Regions from separate parts of the Paraglaciecola sp. G1-13 genome, predicted to be linked through region 2. Evidence: predicted binding sites of a transcription regulator. Region 2 holds the regulator's gene; each other region holds the start of a gene.
What was found. Region 2 encodes sigma-54, which starts transcription at its own class of promoters, with help from an activator protein. Its sites were predicted from a motif close to GTTGGCACGNNNNTNGNNT; they were not measured.

Region 1 (4,915 bases), 890 kb from region 2:
GTACATTACATGCCAGGAGACTTTGTAATGCGAGGCTCTGTGATCGCCATCGCTTATTTTAATGGTGCTACGCTTTCTTGCCAACCTAGCAAGATTACCGAATTGGTGCGTTTAGGCTCTCATCGCACCCCAGTGCAGGACGTGGAGTTTGCAATCCGTCAATTGGTTGAGATTGCCGTTCGCGCCTTATCACCCGGTATTAACGACCCTTATTCAGCTGTAACCGTGGTAGACAAGCTTAGCGCTGTGTTGTGCACACTCACCGACAAACCCTTTCCGCCAACTATCTACGAAGACGACAACGGCATAACTCGACTTCAATGCAAGCCCGTGGCTTTCACTGGGTTGGGTGAAGCGGCGTTTAATCAGATCCGCCAATATTCGAAAGACAGCCTAGCAGTCACCATTCGTTTACTGGAAGGCTTAAGCAGTATTTTGCGTTTTAGCCGTAGCCCCGAGCATAAACAGTTCGTTCGCCAACAGGCCGCTATGATTGAACAAATACAGAGCAGCTCACAACTAGCTGAGCATGACTGGTTGGATATAAAGCGCCGCCTAGATGATATAAAGCGCCACCTAGACAGTGACAGCAGCTAACAGAGTCTTGCAACGATCACTAAAGCGTTGCAACGATCAGCAAAGCGTAGTGATAGGCAGTCAGTAACGGCTGCAAATAGCGTTGAAAATATTTCACGTTAATCTGCTCTATCTCACATCTCTTATTGTTTATTCTATACATATCAATTGGTTACTTTTTGGCATGGTATTCGAATAGGTTAATCCACATGTTCACCGCGTTGTCTTGCTCAAAGTCAGCGCTCCAACAGAAGGACTGATTTATGAATTCATCAACATTCGCTACGCCAACAATACCGACTCCAGGATTCGGTACATATCGCCTAAAAGGGGATGATGCCAAACTGGCGGTAGAGAACGCGCTTGATGTGGGTTACCGTCATATTGATACCGCACAAGCTTATGAAAATGAAGCTGAAGTCGGTGATGCTATTTCCGCCTCTAAAATCTCTAGAGGTGAGCTCTTCGTCACGACTAAAGTGTGGTTTGATAACCTCAGTGCCGATAAATTTATAACGAGCGTGCAAAATAGTCTGACTCAGCTCAATACCGATTATGTTGACTTACTGCTCATTCACTGGCCGTCACCGGACAACAAGGTATCGATGGCAGAATATCTTAAGGAACTAAAGGCGTGCAAAGAGCGCGGTCTGACGAGACATATCGGTGTGTCCAATTTCACCCAAAGCCAGCTTGATGAAGCCCTGTCGATTTTAGGTAAAGATCATATTCTGACCAATCAAATCGAGGTACATCCTAACTTTCAAAACAAAGAGCTGGTGGCATACTGCCAACGCAACAACATTCAAGTAACCGCATACATGCCCCTAGGTGTGGGTAAAGTGATGGAAAATGACATACTGAATGACATCGCCAGTGCCCACGATACAACATCATCTGCGGTCGCATTAGCGTGGTTAAGTCATAAGAAAATCGTGGCGATCCCTTCATCCACCAATGTGAACCACATGCGTGACAATCTCACGGCTAAGCAAATGATGTTAACTGCCGAAGAAATCGAAAAAATCGATGGCATTGAACCTCAAGAACGTATTGTTGACCCTGACTTCGCACCAGACTGGTAAAGATACCTATTACGTGCTCACGAAAGTCTTAACCTGAGGTCGATTTGTACCAACCCCCGTAAATCATTAATCGTTCAGTGAAAAATAAAAAACGCCTCTGCCTCTTTTGAGTTAGAGGCGTTTTCATGTGTGTAGTAGGGCCATTTTACGTTTTAACGCTTACTCAATCTTCACTTTCACCTTCAACCTCCAATCATCAAGTAAAAATGGTCAGAAAGTCTCGGTATTATTAAAGAATTATTTACAAGTCCCTGGTAATAAATTTCACAAGTGATGATGTGAAAGTGTGACTAAGATGGAATAAAGTTACTTAAAATCAATGGATTAACTGGTTGGCATTGAATTGGCATTAATTACTTCGAATCTTAAAAAGGAGATATTTATGAAAAATTCAATCATTTCAGTATTAGTAGCCGCCACACTTGGTACAGCCTCTCTAGCTGCGAATGCAGAGAATACTTGGAAAGATACAGCGGGCGACGCTTGGATTGACGGTAAAGCCGAAACCACATTAATGCTTAATGGCAACCTTGACTCGTTTGACATCAACACAGATGTTAAAAACGGCAAAGTCACCCTAACAGGTAAAGTTGACCGCGAAGTCGACAAAGCGCTAGCGTCAGAGCTCGTTATGTCACTTGATGGTGTAACCGATGTCGATAATCAGTTGACGGTCATCCAAGAGTTAGATGAAGAGCAAGACGGCGAGGTCATGCAGACTCTTAACGATGCGAAAATTGAAACGGTAGTAAAAACCCGTTTAATGTTTGAATCAGAAGTGAGCGGCTTGGAAATTGAAGTCGAATCAAAAATGGGTGAAGTGACCCTTTCTGGCACGGTTGATACAGACGCAGAGCGCCAGTTGGCGATCAAGATTGCTGAGAATACCAACGACGTAAAAACCGTTGTTGATATGCTGAAAACCACAGAGCAAGGCGGCAACGCATAGAAATAGTGCTACAAAGCTAAATAGAACACCCGCTTCGGCGGGTGTTTTTTTGTCTAGAGTTTATGATGGTCTACAAATATTAATTAGCTTTCCTAATATTTGAATAAAAAACTGAGCGACTTAGAGTTTTTATATAGACACCCATAATAAATTCTTTCAATAGAGTTTTCATATAGACACCCATGATAAATTCTTTAAAAAATCGTCTTTGTTTTTTTTGGCTAGCAAGAATTAACTTACAGCTATGCACCCCCTCTTTTAACCTGGATGGCTGGGGACTTCATTGGGAGATTTGACTGCGAAGATAGGGAAGAGTTTTTATATAGACACCCATAATAAATTCTTTCAATAGAGTTTTCATATAGACACCCATGATAAATTCTTTAAAAAATCGTCTTTGTTTTTTTGGCTAGCAAGTATTAACTTACAGCTAAACACCCCCTCTTTTAACCTGGATGGCTGGGGACTTTATTGGGAGATTTGACTGCGAAGATAGAGAAGGAAAAAAACAGTCTTTTACGGACATGTAAAAGGCACGAGATGTTGCGTATCGTGTGAATTTGGTCAAATCAGGTTTATGCGCGCTTTAATAATTCTCTCGCTTTGGTCATTCCTCGCAGCCGTTGATGGTGGGTATGGCGTTTAAATGCATTCATCATTTGCTCCGCACCTGCTGCGTAGCAGAAGTGTTTTTCGAACTCAGTTGTTAATGTTAACCACTGAGCAGCGTCTAGGCCTAATCTTTGTAGAATAGGACTGTGAGTGTTATCAATATGACCGGCCTTGTCATCACGAATGCATCGGCCTGTCGTGTCTACCAATTCACAATAGTCTTTGAGTGAATATGCGATACCTTGAGGCATTTCTTCACGAGGATTACCTACAAACGGCATTAACACGTTCGGTTGTGGTTGTTGGTTTTTAATGGCGTGAATGCGCTTTTTGATACTGGTGTGTTTTGACGTTTCGGGTGTTTTTGCCATTTTTGCACGAATGGGATTCAAGTCCACATAGGCCATACACGCTAAGACCGCACTCTCATCTAATAGGGCTTGTGATTTAAATCGTCCTTCCCAGAAACGACCAGTGCAGCCATCCTCTTTATTGGCTTCGCGAGCAATATATTCATTCAAGTCACGCATAAACCAGCTTATGTCATACAAACGTTGCCGATAGGTTTCAACGGTCTCATCAAAGGTGATTAGCTCTCCTTGGCTCAGCGTATCGCCATTCATAAACTTCTGAGTCAGCAAAGTGCCTCTGTGTAGCTTGTGATAGCGCCTCAACACTTCATCGCTATTCCAATTGTCAGCCATTATTTTATTCACACATAGCACCACATGCGTGTGATTATTCATGACCGCATAGGCACAAATATCTATGGCGAATACCGTAGACAAAAACAACAAGCGCGCTTCAACCCAGCCTCGGCGATGCTCGTAACTTTGCCCAGAATGCGTATCGACTCCGCACAAGAACGACTGCCTTACGCAGCGGGAAACGCAATGGTAATAAGGGGTATCGATTAAACTAATTTGGCTTTTTCGAGGTTGAGGCATAATCCATCTACCTGACTAAATGAAACACCAATCAAGTGTAGCTCAGCCCTGAAAATTGACCATTTTTATAATGGGTGTCTTGATTACTGGATTTGTTCCGCACACACCGGGAAACGCAATGGTAATAAGGGGTATCGATTAAACTGATTTGGCTTTTTCGAGGTTGAGGCATAATCCATCGACCTGATATAAATGAGACACCAATCAAGTCTAGTTCAGCCCTGAAAATTGACCATTTTTATCATGGGTGTCTTGATTACTCGACCATTTTTATCATGGGTGTCTTGATTACTCACTTGTTTTGATTACTTTGCTGCTGTTCTCTTGATTACTGCTGTTCTCAGCCTGAGTCATTTGCGCGAAACTCTAAATTGATAAATGGAAGCGGTAGTTTGTTATCGCTAAAAGGATGGGAGCTATATTTGAACGGCAGAGCGATACCGCTTATATGTCGAGTAATTCTAATTATTGTTAGATAGCAAGTGATTGGGACATTCGTCATTCTCGTAGCTTTGTCTTTTTGATGGTAATTAATTTAACCTGTGCAATGCGTTTTATCTTATGCTAAAACACCTCTTCTAACGAGAGGTAGGGGCTCCAAATATTCAACCCTGTATTTCTAAAACTGTGTCCTTCTCTTGTTGCCACTCTCAAAACATAAGGACATATTTTGAAAAAATTAGCGCTGCTTATTCCTTTTATATCGTTAAATTGCTTCGCAGAAGAAACCCAAGATAAAGACTTTT
Region 2 (4,915 bases):
TCCCTTCAGATATCACTTGAATTTCTTTGCCTTGGCAACTCTCTAACATCATTAGGCCCAGCACACTGCTTGCTGAGGCACTTTTGTCATCCTGAACAATAGTGACTTCAGCTTCAAATTGATTCGCAAGCTTAACCAATTGAGTCGCTGCTCTGGCATGCAGCCCTAACTTGTTCACTATGAGTAAGGTTTTCTCTAATCGCTCACTCATCGGTTTAACTCGCGATGACGTATCTGCACATCAGGGTGCGAGGTGCTAAATGTTTTGGCTAACATTTCCACTACGTACACAGAGCGGTGCTGACCGCCAGTACACCCGATGGCGATTGTCACATAACTACGGTTATTACGTTCTAAATGTGGCAACCAAGTAGAAATCAGATTCTGAATTTGCCAAATAAATTTAGTGACTATAGGTTGTGAGCCAAGAAAAATCTCGACGGGGGAATCAAGTCCAGTAAGGGGTTTTAAATCTGGCTCCCAGTGCGGGTTGGGTAAGAAACGCGCATCAAATACATAATCCGCATCTTTAGGAATACCGTGTTTAAAACCGAAGCTTTCAAAAACCAAAACCAAGCGTGAGCTTTTTTTACCTAATATTCGCTCACGCACCAATTCGGCCAGCTGGTGAATTGACAATTGATCTGTGTCTATATATAAATCTGCACGTTCGGCTATTGGCGCTAATAACTGGCTTTCGGCTTGAATAGCACCAGACAATGATTTGTTTTGCTTAGACAACGGGTGCAAGCGGCGGGTTTCACTGAAACGCTTAATCAGTACGTCATCGCTGGCATCCAAATACAATATGGTCATTTCCCACGTTGACGGCAAGTAGTCGAGTATTTCCACCAATTCGTTGGGATCTTTGGGTAAATTTCGCACGTCAATGCTGACCGCGACCTGATCGTACTCGTCAGCGACGGTATGGGTCAAAGTGGGCAATAAGTTGACGGGGATATTATCAACGCAGTAATAGCCTAAATCTTCCAGTGAACGTAAAACGATGGACTTCCCTGAGCCTGAACGCCCACTGATGATAATAAGCTTCATAATTAACTGAGTACCTGAAATAATTCTTGGTCTGTGGTTGCACTGCGCAAACGATTTAAAATATCTTTATCAACGAATTTTTTGGCTATCGCCGACAAGGTTTGTAGGTGCTCTTGGGCCTTTTCCTCTGGTACTAAAATAGCAAAGAAGATATCCACTGGCATGTTATCGATGGCGTCATACTGGACCGGAGGTTGGCACGTTACAAGCACGCCTAGGGCTGACTCTAGCCCTTTTATACGGCCATGTGGTAGTGCTATACCACCACCAATGCCCGTACACCCCATTTTCTCGCGCCCCGCTAAACTGGATAAAATGGTCGCTTGGTCTACTTCAACAAGGTGCTCAGATGCCAATTGACTAATAAGCTCTAAAATGCGCTTTTTGCTGGACCCCTGAACTGCGCATACGACGCAGTCAGGGTGAAGAATATTTGATATTTCCATTATTTACCTGATGGGTTAATGGCGTTTAGCTTTTTCTTTATGCTTGATAACTTGCCGATCGAGTTTATCGATTAGGCCATCTATTGCCGCATACATGTCGTTGTGTTCCATGGTGGCAAATACATCTGCCCCATTCAAATGTATTGTCGCTTCCGCTTTTTGGTTGAGCTTTTCTACATTGAGAATGACGTGAACATTGTTGATCTGATCGAAGTGTCGCTCGAGCTTGGTAAATTTAGTATCGACATAATCTTTTAGTGAATCGGTTACATCCACATGGTGACCAGTAATATTAATTTGCATATCGCCTCTTCCTTCTTTAATCAGCCTACAATAGGCTTTTTCGTTGGTTCGACGGGGGTATCATCAGAGATTCCCGGTACTTTGCTATTGTTCGCCGAGCGACCATGATGCCTTGATCGGCCAACAATTGAGCAATCTTGCTGTCACTTAGCGGCTTGCTTGGTTTTTCAGCTGCGACCAGCTTTTTAATCAATGCGCGTATCGCCGTTGACGAGCACTCTCCGCCTGTCTCAGTTGCAACATGGCTCGAGAAGAAATATTTCAGCTCAAATATACCTCTAGGGGTATGCATATATTTTTGGGTGGTAACACGAGAAATTGTAGATTCATGCATATCCACCATTTCGGCTACGTCATTTAGTACCATAGGCTTCATCATCTCAGGCCCATGTTCAAAGAAGCCCATTTGCTGCTGTACTATACAGTTTGACACTTTCAATAAGGTATCGTTTCGGCTCTCAACACTTTTAATAAACCATTTGGCTTCTTGCATGTGTGAGCGAATAAATTGACTATCACTGGTGTTTTTCGCGCTACGACTCATTGCAGCATACTGTTGATTAACGTTCAATTTGGGTAGGCTGTCTGGGTTAAGCTCTACTGTCCAACGGCCATTTTTCTTACTCACTGACACATCAGGTATAACGTATTCTGCTTCACCTTTGATCAAGGCGCTGCCTGGACGCGGATTGAGCGTTTTAAGTAAACGCATGACCTCACGCAAATCATCCTCTTTAAGGCGAGATTTACGCATCAAAGTACGGTAATCCTTGCTTGCCAAAAGGTCGGCATAGTCCCCAATCAAGGTCTTCGCTTCTTCTAACCAGGGTGTATCAGGAGCAAACTGACGCAATTGCACTAGCAAGCATTCTTGTGGTGTACGAGAGCCAGACCCAATTGGGTCGAACATTTGAATACGCTTAAGTACGCATTCCACTTCATCGAGCTCTATTTCTTCATCATCCATGCTGGCCAGAACGTCTTCAGCGCTCATGGTCAAATAACCAGACTCATCGATAGAATCAATGATCGCTGTCGCAATCGCGACATCGGTATCACTAAAATGGGTTAAACGCATTTGCCACAGCAAATGATCTTGAATGTTATCTGTGGTTTCGCCTTGAAAGATCTGTTCGTCATCACCGCCGGCACCACTGGATATGCTAGAGGCAGGTGCGGAAGAAGCGCTGATGTACTCATCCCAAGTGGTATCCGTAGGTAAGTCTTCTGGGATTTCGTTTTTCTCGAACGCTTCACTTGAGTCTAAGTTGTCACTGCTGGTATCAACTATTTCATTGGTATCTTTAGAAGACGGGTCGAGGGAATTGTCATTTAACGCACTATCGCCGGATTCCTGATCCGTAGGCTCTTCAACTTCCAACAGCGGGTTGGAATCCAAGGCTTCTTGAATTTCTTGCTGTAAATCTAACGTAGACAATTGCAACAAACGAATAGCTTGCTGTAACTGTGGCGTCATAGTGAGTGATTGACTAAATTTTAATTGTAAAGAGGGTTTCATTTACTTCTTTATTCTGTCCGTTGCAAACTAAAAAATATGCTGTGGTTGATTCGATTGACTGTAAATGTCTCACCAAGCGCCTGAGTATAATCTCGATAAAATGAGCGGCTTTTTCAGCTTAACTATAGCCTGAATTGTTCGCCTAGGTATACATCTCTTACACGTTGATCACTTAATACTTCTTCTGCCGTGCCAGAAGCGATGAGTTCACCATGACTAACAATGTAAGCTTTCTCACACACATCGAGTGTCTCTCTTACATTGTGGTCGGTTATCAAAACACCAATACCACGGTCACGTAAATGTTGAATAATTTTTTTAATATCATTAACTGAAATAGGATCAACACCGGCAAACGGCTCATCGAGCAGAATAAATTCTGGATCGGCTGCCAGTGCCCGCGCTATTTCTACCCGGCGGCGTTCACCTCCAGACAAACTCATACCAGCACTGTTACGAATATGATTTATATTGAACTCATCGAGTAATGAATCCGCTTGCTGTTCTCTTTGTTCTGCACTGAGCTCTTTGCGTGTCTGCAAGATAGCCATCAAGTTTTGATAGACTGTCAGTTTTCGAAAAATAGAGGCTTCTTGGGGTAAGTAACCAATCCCTAAACGAGCGCGCATATGCATGGGCTGTAGGGTAAGATCTTGCTGATCAATACTGATTTCTCCCTTATCTAAGGGAACCAAACCGACAATCATATAAAACGTGGTTGTTTTACCTGCACCGTTTGGACCAAGTAAACCGACAATCTGGCCAGTGGACACTTCTAGACTGACATCACGCACAACTTGACGCGATTTATAGGATTTAGCCAAATGCGAGGCTTTTAACGTCGCCATTATGGAGTTTCATCCTGTTTTGGTTTGACTTCAGCATCACTGGACTTTTTCGCGTCAGTTTGCTTTTTACTGCTCGCTGATTTCTTAGCTGGTTGAAAAATAGTCGTAACTCGTCCGCTATTTTCACTCTCGCTCTCTCCTTGCGCGACAATTTGTTCAAGTTCCATGTTAAACACTATCGACTCACCTTTTACACTGCTATTGTTCTGCTTCAGCTGTGCATCGCCTTCTAAGGTTAGTGTGCGTAAATCTCTGCGATATTCAATGCGATTGGCTGATGCCTCAATACTGCCCCCTTGCTCTTGTTGTTGAGAGTATTTAGCCGGGCTACCCGTCGCGATGAAAACTTCGTTACCTTCGCCTTTACTCGCGTCGACTTCTACTTCATCGGCATACACATTCAAACTACCTTGATTGATGTGCACGTCTTCTCGAAAGATAGACTTTTTAGTTTTACCGTCCCCGAACTGAAACTTCGAGTCCACTTTTATCGCTTGCGTGAAATCTTCTTTGCCAGCCATGCTTAATGGGGAAAATGCTAATGTTGCTAAGGCAACTAAGCTAAGGCTGAGGTTGATAAATGGTTTGCACATGATCAAGTAGCTCATATTGTTGGGTCGTTAAATTGGCTTTAAAACCGTTACTGTTGATGACATAGTGCTGGCCAAATATTTTTACTGGTTGGTCAGACACCATGGTTTTATCGATCAAGTTTATCTCGATGAAGTCCGTGCGAATGCTACGAG
Region 3 (4,915 bases), 200 kb from region 2:
ATGCGACGTAGATAAATGCCTTTTCAGAAGCGCGACTGCGTTTTCTACTTGCTTGTAAGTGAGAAAAATACTCCTGAATTTGGGGTGAGCCAGCTAATTTTGAGAAGTGTAACCAATATCCATTGTCAGATTCGATGGCTACTTGGCTTATTCTAGATAACGCTGTCGGGTCGCCATATTGATGAGCTTTATACAAAAAATGGAATGGATTCGATTGTACGGCCGCTTGCGCATTTAGAAAGGCTAAGTAGTAAGTTGAATCACTGCGCCCGGCAAACAGCCAAACCACACAACAAAGCGACAGGCCTACCTTTAGCACTTGTCGTCTCTTAAGCGCAAGCTGCTATTGTGGCCCTTCACTTTCAGCAACGGCTTTATCGCGCAGCATATCAAGCTCAAGTCGCGCATATCTGTGTTCAACATATTCAAATACGTTGGTGCTCAGAGCTAACTTGAAGTAATTCGACGCCACACCGCGGTTACCCAAAGCTGAGTTATATTTTCCCAGATAGAAATACGCTTCACAAAGGCGATCCGTCAACTCTTGCTGACTTTTTACCCCTTGAATTAGGGCGTTTAATAATGCCTGTTCATCTATACGTCCTAGATATAGGTCGACTAAATGTGTCGCCCAGTTGTCTTCGTCTAAGTTTTCACGATTATTGCTTAACGTAATTAATGCATCTGCTTGGTCAAGTTCGCTATGGGCAATAAAGGACCAAAGTGCACGATAAGGATCGGATTCATCATTTCGGTAGAATTCACTAAAATCATTCACGGCTAAATCGGCACGGCCACCGTAATAAAGCGCAATCCCACGATTCAAAAATGCAAATTCATAATCAGGATTAATGTCTAATGTGGCATCAAACGCTTCATAGGCTTGTATAAAATTCATTTGCTGGATGTAATGTACCCCCAAAGAATTATACGCCTCCGCCATATCTGGTTTAAGACGTATTGCATGATCAAAATCGTATTGGGCTAAACCAGCAAGTCCAACGCTGTCATACAACATGCCGCGTTGATGGAGTAACTCTGCCCTTTCTTGATCTTCTAACGGTGCTTTCTCAAGAATTTGGTTATATCTAGCAATCGCCATTTGCGAACGCACGCTCATGGGCGCAGGTTCAGCGAGTAATAAGTTACTCATCTGTGCTTGGCTTTGCTGAGCTTGATTGCTACTAGCACAACCACTTAATATCAATCCTAAGAATACCAGTGAGAAAAATTTATTTTGCATTGTAATTAGCATAAGAGTAGGCAACGCTCGGTCTAAAATGTGATGGCGATAAAAATGCGGAATCGGCCAGGAAATGAAGCTTAGTAAACAGTCAGGGTGGCGTATTTACCCATAAATGTAAAGACAACGAGAAGGCGAAAATTGCAATCTACTGTATCAAGTTGTAAAAATAATGCACACTAGCCGGCTATTGAGAAAAAAAGCGATACCATTTTGAATAAGCAACAAACTGATTTACAAAGCCTCTTTAATGCCGCTTTGGATGTACAAGCCAAAGCACACGCTCCTTATTCTGATTACAGAGTGGGCTCTGCCCTAGTGGCAGAAGACGGTCAAACGTATACTGGCTGCAACGTAGAAAACGTATCATTTCCGCTAGGTCAGTGTGCCGAAGGAAACGCCTTAGCAGCAATGGTGGCAGGTGGTGCGAGGCAAGTCCGTGAAATTTTAATTGCCAGCCCAAATGAACACTTTTGCTCACCGTGTGGCGGGTGTCGTCAGCGTATTTTTGAGTTCGCCAGCAAAGACACTTTAGTTCATATGGCCACCAGCGAAGGTGAAATTAAAACGCTTTCCATGAATGAAATTTTACCCTTTGCATTTGAGCAATAAAAACCTCGTTAGCCCTGACGCCTGATAAAGAAAATATTTGCACACAACAGCATTGATTAAAAATCAACCACCGTTATAATGTGCCGAGTTTCGAAGCGTATCTAGTTAGAAACGCTACAAATTAAAGCCTGTCTACTTTTTTTACACTGACTATTGAGCGTCAATTAGCCAAAAGTCTAAGATGTTGAATTAAAAGGATTAATGAGAAGTGGCTCAGTTTGTGCTTTATCGACAATACATATCACAGTTGCAGTTAGGTCGTCGTACAGGAGTAACCTATGACACGTTTATTTAAGAAAGCAAAATTCATATCAGCAGCCGCTTTACTAGCGCTAACTGCATCGCAAAACATTAGCGCCGCTACTATTACCTTAGGTGGTCAAGCAGCCACAGACGGTTCTGGTAAGACAAGCGCCAATGTTAACTCGAACAATACTATCAATGCCATCAGCGACGGTTTCTTTGTAGAAACGTTCGATAGCGCCACCGCAATTCCAGGGCTACCGACTGCAAATGATACAACTTATAATGTGGCAGGCAGTTCTACTGGTTGTGCAATCAACTCACCATTACTTGTTCAACCTAGCTCCACTAACGTGTTAAATGTACGTACAGGTTCAGTGAGAAATGTAGCAGCTGCACCTGCTGGTGACACGACTTGTTATGCTTACACCACACCTGAAACGGTTGGAACTGATAGTTACGTAGACATCGATTACACCAATTTCTTAGCCAACATCGGTACAATAGATGCGTCTTTAGCTGGTTCAAGCATTGACTACCTAGGCTTTTATTGGGGATCAATCGATACCTATAACACCTTTGAGTTTTACTCTGATACTGACCAATTAGTGAAAAGCATTGCTGGTCAAGAAATATTAGATCTTGTTGGTGGTGTTGAAGGTGACAGATTATCTGATAAGTCCAATGTTTACGTGAACATAAACTTCAGCGTTGCTGAAGCTTTCACCCGCTTACGTGTTGTTTCATCTGGCGTAGCCGGTGAGTTCGACAACATCGTGGTTGGTTTATCAAATCGTAATGTACCAGCACCAGCTGGTTTGGCTTTCTTAGGTCTAGGTCTAATCGGCTTCGTATTGCGTAAAAAACTTCAGAAGTAATATTAACAATTCATAAAAAAAGTCGGCTCGCCGACTTTTTTTATGCCTGAAAATAAGCCGTATTAAAGACAAACGCCAACAGTTAAAAAGTCCTCTATTCAGTCCTATTAAGTTGTTAATAATGGGCTGACAAGTTTTTGCTTTACGCAAAGCTTCAATCCCTTGTTTAACGTGTACTTAGTTGCGATTCTCCCCTTAGAAAACTTTACACTAAGCGTGTAAATTTCGTACACATTAGTCACCTATTTTTACGCTTTCGGTATAGATATTTACCGCTCAGAATGCAATACCATGATAATGCTCAATAATTTGTTCTGGCACGGCTTATGCTAATACTTTAGTAGCAGTAACTGTAGCTGCATAACGGAGTTACACATGAAAAATTCAATGACTAAAAACAGTATAAAGTTATTTAAAACTACCTTAATCGCTTTGGCAGTTAGCCAGTCTGCGCATGCGGCGGTTATTTCCTTTGAGGGCCAAGCCGCCACTGACGGCTCTGGCAAGACGAGTCTAAAAATCAACGCTGACAACACGATCAATTCTTTGTCCGACGGCTACTTCGTAGAAACGTTTGACAAAGCCACCGCTATCGATGCGCTGCCCTTGACCCAAGATGAAAGCTACAACGTTGCTGGCTCATCAAACGGATGTGCCATCAACTCACCATTAGCCGTTACAGCCAGTGGTTCGTCCGTGCTTAACGTTCGTAAAGGGTCAACTAGGAACGTTGCCGCGGCACCTGCTGGCGATAATACTTGTTATGCTTACACAACGCCCTCCACCGTGGGTGTGGATAGTTTTGTAGATATTGATTACACAAGCTTTCTAGACAGTATAGGAACAACCGTGTCGTCACTTGCTGATTCTCGCGTTAATTACTTAGGCTTTTATTGGGGCTCGGTAGACACCTATAACTCTTTTGAGTTTTACTCTGACGATGCACTCGTGGGCAAAATAACTGGCGCTGAGCTTTTGGCCGAACTAAACGGCACCGCTGGTAACCAAGTCGCGGATTCATCAAATGTCTATGTCAACATAGCCTTTGGTGCAAACGAAGCTTTTAACAGACTTCGAGTTATCTCTTCTGGTGTTGCAGGTGAGTTTGACAACATCGTTGTTGGATTAGACAAGCGAGACGTGCCCGCGCCAACCAGCCTTGCTATCTTGGGTTTGGGGCTATTAGGTCTTGGCGTTGGAAAACGCCTCAAGAAATAATGAATACACTTTAAATCAAAGCCGGCTTGCCGGCTTTTTTTATATCCATTTGTTTATTTTTCTTTCACCCTTGAACACTTTGTGCAACGAGCCTATGCAGAAAAGCAAATGCACAGCCTGTGAAGTCCGTCATGAAAAATATGAAGTTTTTATGAATATTAGCCCAAAGCCACCAGCTGTCATGTTTCTGTTTTACTCCGCGATTACTATCCGTCCATTTTTAGCGTGTAAGAGTAAACACAATGAGCAAAACGCTACAAAAGGCTTCGCTGTTTTTTCTAAACTCCCATGTAAAACCCCAAGCTTTAGAAATAACGTCCCCTGCGTCTAAACCAAAGAAGATACAAGCCCCTAACGCAATCGATAAGCTGTTCAGAGATCATTGGCGCGATGTGTGCCGCATACTGCACAAATGTTACGGCTCAGGTCCACCAGAGCCAGAAGACGTGGCCCAAGAAGCGTTTAGCCGTATTGCCCAAATACGTGATTTTGAACAAATAGAAGACCCCAAAGCCTATATCATCAAAATAGCGATGAATATTACCCTCAAATCGATAGGGCGTTTGTGTAAAACTCGTGAGCTCATTGCACAGCATACTCAACTCCCAGAAGATCAGTGTGATGACGTTTGCCCCGAAACTATTTTGCAGGGTGAGCAACGTATTGCTGCAATACAAAAAGGCACAGAACAGCTAACTGAGAAGCAACGCGACATTTTGAT

Region 1: a site for sigma-54 is predicted at 1,993-2,011, ahead of AC0L6N_RS19120 (BON domain-containing protein). Genes of this name have one in related genera too.
Region 3: a site for sigma-54 is predicted at 3,290-3,308, ahead of AC0L6N_RS01725 (Npun_F0296 family exosortase-dependent surface protein). Genes of this name have one in related genera too.

Annotation. Positions count from the first base shown of each region.
Region 1 covers NZ_CM147903.1:4,493,378-4,498,292, reverse strand. The annotation lists gene AC0L6N_RS19130 (DUF2254 domain-containing protein) at 1-597, shown strand, start outside; gene dkgB (2,5-didehydrogluconate reductase DkgB) at 840-1,661, shown strand; gene AC0L6N_RS19120 (BON domain-containing protein) at 2,044-2,610, shown strand; gene AC0L6N_RS19115 (transposase) at 3,186-4,169, opposite strand; partial or broken gene AC0L6N_RS19110 (transposase) at 4,228-4,341, opposite strand; gene AC0L6N_RS19105 (hypothetical protein) at 4,840-4,915, shown strand, end outside.
Region 2 covers NZ_CM147903.1:204,450-209,364, reverse strand. The annotation lists gene AC0L6N_RS00925 (HPr family phosphocarrier protein) at 1-211, opposite strand, end outside; gene rapZ (RNase adapter RapZ) at 208-1,053, opposite strand; gene ptsN (PTS IIA-like nitrogen regulatory protein PtsN) at 1,056-1,499, opposite strand; gene hpf (ribosome hibernation promoting factor) at 1,515-1,802, opposite strand; gene AC0L6N_RS00905 (RNA polymerase factor sigma-54) at 1,828-3,321, opposite strand; gene lptB (LPS export ABC transporter ATP-binding protein) at 3,444-4,169, opposite strand; gene lptA (lipopolysaccharide transport periplasmic protein LptA) at 4,169-4,690, opposite strand; gene lptC (LPS export ABC transporter periplasmic protein LptC) at 4,731-4,915, opposite strand, start outside.
Region 3 covers NZ_CM147903.1:402,747-407,661, reverse strand. The annotation lists gene AC0L6N_RS01745 (sel1 repeat family protein) at 1-319, opposite strand, end outside; gene nlpI (lipoprotein NlpI) at 344-1,243, opposite strand; gene AC0L6N_RS01735 (cytidine deaminase) at 1,457-1,855, shown strand; gene AC0L6N_RS01730 (PEP-CTERM sorting domain-containing protein) at 2,134-2,976, shown strand; gene AC0L6N_RS01725 (Npun_F0296 family exosortase-dependent surface protein) at 3,352-4,194, shown strand; gene AC0L6N_RS01720 (RNA polymerase sigma factor) at 4,437-4,915, shown strand, end outside.